DNA from 2 places in the Furfurilactobacillus curtus genome. Region 1 is predicted to be linked to the other one. Evidence: predicted binding sites of a transcription regulator. Region 1 holds the regulator's gene; the other holds the start of a gene.
The links. The regulator LexA, encoded in region 1, represses DNA repair genes until DNA is damaged. The targets are predictions, from matches to a motif close to CNAACANNTGTTNG.
Positions count from the first base shown of each region.

Region 2: the regulator LexA is predicted to act here: its motif matches at 2,048-2,061, upstream of ACYQ0Y_RS01135 (Y-family DNA polymerase).

Region 1 covers NZ_BAAHXU010000001.1:436,289-439,812, forward strand. The annotation lists gene ACYQ0Y_RS02280 (YneF family protein) at 202-426, opposite strand; gene ACYQ0Y_RS02285 (DUF896 domain-containing protein) at 521-760, opposite strand; gene lexA (transcriptional repressor LexA) at 1,010-1,639, shown strand; gene ACYQ0Y_RS02295 (nucleoside 2-deoxyribosyltransferase) at 1,728-2,168, opposite strand; gene ACYQ0Y_RS02300 (hypothetical protein) at 2,456-3,109, shown strand; gene ACYQ0Y_RS02305 (hydroxymethylglutaryl-CoA synthase) at 3,215-3,524, opposite strand, start outside.
Region 2 covers NZ_BAAHXU010000001.1:193,926-197,449, reverse strand. The annotation lists gene fucP (L-fucose:H+ symporter permease) at 1-762, shown strand, start outside; gene ACYQ0Y_RS01140 (DUF3114 domain-containing protein) at 904-1,950, shown strand; gene ACYQ0Y_RS01135 (Y-family DNA polymerase) at 2,102-3,421, shown strand; gene ACYQ0Y_RS01130 (acetyl-CoA carboxylase) at 3,414-3,524, shown strand, end outside.

The DNA.
Region 1 (3,524 bases):
AGGCACAGACAACAGGCTTGTGTAACTAGACAAAGGCCTCAAGGTGAAACAAGCTGGGTGGTGTCGAGCACTAGCTGAGACTTAACTGTTGGCGATCTGGGCCAACTGGTAAGACTGGGCTAGGCGCAGACAACAGGCTTGTGTAACTAGACAAAAAAACGGACAGAAATTAATCCGCCCGTTTAATCAATTACAATAACATTAACTCTTACGTGACTGTGCCTGCATCGTTGCTAGCATCTGCTTCAGCTTCTTTTCAGAAGGCTTCTGCCCCATTTGTAGCATCATACTGCGCAACATGTCTTCAGTAATCGGAGGATTGTTCTTCAGGTAGTTTTGCATATAACGGCGTGCAAAGAAAAAGCCGCCAATTACACCGGCGATCGCGGCAATAATCACGATCAAAATCCATAACCCTGTTGACATCAAGATACCCCCCTTTACAATAATGATTTACATCAAACTATATTACACAAGTAAGGACCGCTTGAAAACCCTTTACCTATAAAAAGATCTTAAATTAATCATCACGGAGTCCTTTATCTCGTTGAACCTTTTTAACTTTTTCAGGGGTCACTTCATTGCCTTCATCGTCAAACACCTGTAACATTTCGACTTGTGACTTAAACGCTTTTCTAAAGTTGGCAAGAAATTCTTGACGTAATTTCTTTTGTTCGGTTTTTTCAGCGTCAGACAGTCCTTCACTTTTCTCTTTGTGGGCTAGTTCGTTAATTCGTGCTCGCAGTTTTTCTGCATCCATTGATGGTCTCCTTTACGAGTGGATCGGAACATCCACCTTCAACTTTTAAAATACATTATACGCTTGGTTTCTACAATTCCCAAAAGATTCGCTGCCGACCGAACATTTGTTTGACCCAACGTTTTTCATGTGCTAAATTTGATGTATCAGCAAGTGTTGAGGGGATCAAACTTCCTACCCACCTTGGGTTTAATCAGCAACGTCGTGCTAGGACTGAATGTTCGTAAAAAATCCAATGAGGTATCAGAAATGTCTAAGAATGCAGAAACTAAACAAATGGCGGTCCTTCGTTTCATCTACGATCGGGTCAGCGAGAAAGGCTATCCGCCGACCGTCCGTGAGATTGGCGAGGCCGTTGACCTATCCTCAACTTCAACGGTTCACGGTCATATCGATCGCTTACAAAAAAAAGGGCTACTCGTCAAAGATCCCACTAAACCTAGAGCCATTGAACTAACCGATGATGGGTTAATCGCACTTGGTGTCTCAACGACGCCTAATGAAATTCCGTTGCTTGGTGTTGTCGCTGCTGGTGAACCAATTTTAGCGGTTCAAGAAGCGACTGACTTCTTCCCGATCCCGCCAGAATTATCTGACTACGATGGTGATCTTTTCATGTTAACAATCCGCGGGGATAGCATGATCAACATGGGCATCTTAACTGGCGATCGAGTAATTGTTCGTCGCCAGCAAAATGCAGATAATGGTGATATCGTCATTGCCATGACCGACGAAAATGAAGCTACTTGCAAACGCTTCTTCAAGGAATCGGACCATTACCGGCTTCAACCTGAAAATGATGAAATGGCGCCGATTATTTTAAACAATGTGACGATCTTAGGCAAGGTTGTCGGTCTATACCGAGATGCAATCTATTAGTTCGCCTTATTTCTAAAATTGAGCCAAACAAAAATCCTTCCGCGTATGGAAGGATTTTTGTTTCCTTGTCATTTAAAACGCCGCTCGCTTACTGAATATCACCCGTATAACTCGTGTGCGGTAAATCGTTAAAATCTAGCGTCTTAATGGCCATCGCATCCGTTGTATAAGTTGTTGCACCTTGAATCAACATTAAATTGACAAGCCCTGACTTTTCATGTAGCAGCACAACTGGCTTCCCCTGGGCCACCGCATAGCCAATTTCAAATGCGGTCCCACTGTCGACAGAATCATCGGTAAAGTCTGCAACGGCGACAACCATATCTGCAGCATTGAGGTGGTTTAAATCATGCTGATACGCCGTTGTTTGCCACTCCTCACTTCCAAATGTTAAATCTGGAAATTGTGATAAGCGTGGACTAAAAACATCGCCAACGGTTTTATTATCAGCAAGTGCTTGCTCAACTCGCTTAACCCGGTCGATTTGTTCTTCATCAAAAAATGGGCTCGCTAAATAAATTGATTTCAATGTGTTGCCTCCTAAAATTAGTATAGTCATTGTACCAAAAGACGAACATAAGCGTAAACTAAAACTTTATCGTTTTTTATTTTTACCTAATTAAAAATAATTTGTGTTAATTAAACCAAATATCGTTCTAATTCAAGAACATTATAGTTAGTAACCGCTCCTTTTAAAATGCAATAAACTGGTTGCCTAACCAGGCACACTAATCCTGTTTGTAAAAAGTTCACTTTTTACTTAAGGAGGAACATGTTAAAATGATTTCAGCAAAAGTTACGGAAAGAGGATTTGGCATGATTTATTTAACAGTTTTCGGTGGCATTGCCTTAATTTTGGCAATTTTTTATTTGCTCAATTCCGTCCAGAGTTATCACACTTGGCGGTTTGCCACTTTTTTAGTGGTTATTTTTGCTCTAGCTACCGGGTATGGTGCGATTCATTTACCAGCGCAGCACCGTGAAGCGCAACAGCAAGCAAAAAAAGCTGCCGCTTCACAGAAAAAAACCAGTTCGCAAACGAAGGCAGCCCAACAGTCCTCATTAACCAAGGCTGCCTCAACGTTTAATCCAACTGGGACTGTAATTAACGGTGAAACAGAGTCACAAAAAAGCGCTGCCCGTTCTAACGCTGAACAGCAGATGACCAAGCAACTTGGAACGGCTTTCGCCAATTTTGGGAAAGTAACTTTTGCGGCTGATAGTAAAACATATACAATCACGCCAACTAATGCTGATACGGTTAAGGCATTAGAAGCGTTGGAAGCAACACCAAGCCAAGCTGAACAAGCCCAATGGCCAACGCTAACAGAGAATTTCAGAAAATCATCGGCCAACGTTAGCAAGTCGCTGCAAGCTGATTACACAATCACCTTGGTTAGCCCGGACCAAAACGGTAAAGTTCTCTACAGTGCCAAAAATGGACAGACTGTCACAGATTTTACAAAGTAAAAATGGCTAGATTTAACTTAAGCCTAAAAAATGAGCTAATTCCTTATACAGCTGGAATTAGCTCATTTTTTCATTGAATCGCGGAATTCAAGATTGTGTTTAGGATTAGTTTTGTTCACGATATTGTCGCTGTTCTTCTTTGACCCCTGCCAATACAAATCGACTGGGATCCTCGCTGATATTATTCAACTGGGTTGACCCATCCGTCGGCAATTGCGTCAAAAACATTTGCTCATAGGTTGGGACATCTACCTGGTGCCGCATGTCTAACAACTGTTCAATTTCAACTTGGTTGAAGCCGGTTCGATAATTGGGCTGCAATGTCCCAGTGAAAAATTCTCCTTCGGCGCCAGAGCCATAGCTGAATAAACCCAGTGAAGCGCCCCCAGTTAGATCACCATTTGCTAAGAGCGAT
Region 2 (3,524 bases), 240 kb from region 1:
GAACAAATGCTGCAACTAACGCTGCGCCCATATAAATACATTCTGATCGTGCTTTTAGTCATGTTAATTGCTTTCGCTCTGGTTCCAATGCCACAAGCAAAAGCCACTCAAGTTAACGCTGATAACACCATGGTTGAAGAGAAACAACCAACCCTTAGTGAAACCTTGCGCTATCTTTGGCATAATAGCGGCTTTAAAAAAGGGGTCTTCACCCAATTTATTTATGCTGGTCTGCAGACCACGGTTTGGTCTTTCACGATTCGGTTAGCGTTGAACATTAACCCCAAGATCACTGATAGCGCGGCCTCAACCTTCATGATTTACTCGTATATTGCTTGGTTCATGGGAAAACTAATCGCCAACTACTTTATGAGTAAGTATTCAATTACCGGAACCTTAGTCACCTATTCGTTGCTCGGGGTTTTATCCTTAATTGTTACTTTCACGGTTCCAAATATGATTGCAGTCTACGCTGCCATCATGACCAGCTTTTTCTTTGGTCCTGAATGGCCGACAATCTATACCCACACGTTAGATCAAGTTCACGAAAAGCAACATACAGAAACAGCCGGTGCCGTAATCGTAATGGCGCTGATCGGTGGCGCAATTGTTCCAGCTATTCAAGGTATCGTTTCTGATCTGTCGGGATCCATGCAATTTTCATTTGTCGTGCCAGCACTATGTTATTTATACATTACTTTATATTTCTATTTTGAATATCGTTACGAAAAGGCGCATCCACAAACAGTGCAGGAACACTGATGAACAAAACTACTTTTTAATTTCATTTCTAATTATGAAAAATCGGATGTGGTTTGTTCAAAAAATAATGAAGCGCCTGAAATCCACCTAGTGCACTACTTTTATGGTAGGCTTGTTCTAATACATCAGGAGGCTTGTGCCATGGTTCAACGTCAAACATTAATTTCTTTTATTCAACCCCCGGTTAGTTTGTCTAGTTCAAACATGCCAAACTATGTGGATGGTACGTACGACTTATTGGTAACTTTAGCCGATCATGATCATTGGGATGAAGCAGCTATTGCCGCGCTAGCCAAACAGATTGCGCATCAAGTTAACGATACCAATCTCACAACTCAATTTGACACGTGGCGTGCTGCTAGCGTTCAGACTGGCAGCCCCTTGTTCTCGCAACTATTCGCGGCTAGTACCCTTTCCGCTGCTGATAAATTAGGGCACGTCTTGACCACGCTTGGGGCTCACTTAAGCCAAACCACAGGCGATTTAATCTTGGATCGTGACTTTGCTGAACAGTTGGCACCCAACGACGCTTTTTGGGATCAATTAGCGCAAACGGTTCGTACGGCGTTTCCTAATGGATTAGCACTAGATGATTCAAATACGCGAATCGTACATCAACTGCGTTATTACATCGATGCGCATAATGTGGCCTATATTCGACAAAATTTTCAACAAACTGGTCAAACTGACTTAGAGGCACTGATTAATTTTGATCGAGATGCGCGACGACACGGTCAAGCTAGTAGTCAAGCAAGTTCATCACGACTACACAATAAGGTGCCTGAAATGTTAGCCCGCGGTGTTTTACCGGCGTTGCCTACCGCTAACTTTAAACGTTTAGTCAACTTTCACAGTGAATTCATCATTACGCCAGTTCCCATCCCAACTTTTTTGGTTATTCCATTGGCACAATTAGCGACCGTCACTGACGTTCCCAATTATGTTCGTAACTTAACGATTGAGGAGCGAAACGCCATCATCAATGGTGCCTCATTTAATTATGCGGACCGTAATGATTACGGGCAAACTGATAGTATCCATGAACTATTTGACGTTCACTATGGTGACAATGATCCAATGGTTCGTCGTTTAGCCATGAAGCCTTACACTGCTCCGCGTAGTGAACCTGCTGCAATCACGCTATTACAACAGCAATACGATGCCGCCGTTGAACAATCCAACAATTAAATCACCATCCCAAGCATTTCACCGCTTTGTCATACTCATTGACGAAGCGGATTTTTTTGCTGTTTATATTTTTAAGACAGTCCCCCCTTGACAAAGGGGAACATACGTTTGTATCATCAAGACATACTTATGTCGAAGTGAGGTGATCTTAATGTACGAAACGTATGATTACGATGATCAAAACGAGCCCCACGGCGTCTTCTTTTTGATTGACAACAAATCCTTTTATGCCAGTGTTGAAGCTTCTATGCGTGATTTAGACCCTTTGATCACGTGCTTAGTGGTTATGAGTGAGCAGGCTAACACAAATGGCGGGTTGATTTTGGCAACTTCTCCGGAAGCTAAACGCCGCTATGGGCTAAAGGCCAATGTTTCTCGCCAACGGGATTTACCGCAAGATGAAGACATTCTCGTCGTTCCCCCGCGAATGAATTTATACATCAAACGTAATTTACAAATCAATAATATTTATCGACGCTTTGTAGCTGATGAGGATTTGTGGCCCTATTCCATTGATGAATCAATTTTAGATTTAACCCACTCTTGGCGTTTATTTGGTGACCAACCCTTGGCGGTCGCTCATATGATCCAAGATACTATTCGGCGCGAACTGGGACTTTATGTGACTGTTGGGATCGGTGAAAACCCGATTCAAGCCAAATTAGCCCTAGACCTGTATGCCAAACACGCGCCTGATCTAATTGGTGAAATTCGATATCAGACAGTTCCTGAAAAAATTTGGCCGATCACTAAACTTGACGCTGTTTGGAGCATTGGCAGGCGCACTGCACAACACCTTAAGCGAATGGACATTCATTCCATGGTCGAGCTTGCTCATTACAATCCTTATGCCTTAAAGGCTGAACTAGGGATGATCGGAACACAATTGTTTGCCTTGTCTTGGGGAATCGATCGATCACAATTACGGCAACTTGTCCCTGTCCATGAAGCCAGTATCGGCAACTCCCAGGTTCTCCCACGTGACTATAATAATCAGTATGAAATCGAAACCGTCATTAAAGAAATCGGTGAACAAGTAGGGGCACGGTTACGCCACCATCACCAGCTCGCTGGTTGCATCACCCTTAGCGTCGGTTTTTCTTATGCAGCTAGTAAAACGGATGGACGTGACGGTTTTCACCAAGCGATTCGGATTGAACCAACCGACCATAATCAGTCATTGGTCGCGGCGTTATTAACCGCATTTCACAATCACTGGGCAGGACAAACGATTCGTAATGTTGCGGTTTATACCAGCAGCTTACGTCCAAACACTGGCCAACAGCTTGATTTGTTTGTCGATCCTCAGCGTCAACAAAAAAATGAACAGTTTGAAGCCATGGTAGATTATCTGCGTGAACGTTTTGGATTTCGGTCCGCAATCTTTGCCCGCAGCACGTTACCTGGTGGAACAGCGATTAATCGTACGACACTGGTAGGTGGCCATAATGGAGGGAATGCTTATGACTAATGATCTCAACCTTATCTGTAACCGTATTGACGCCCTATTTGTCCGTGCACCACGGGTTCGCTACTGGTTGCTTATCGTCGATGATGCTTATGATCAAACTTAC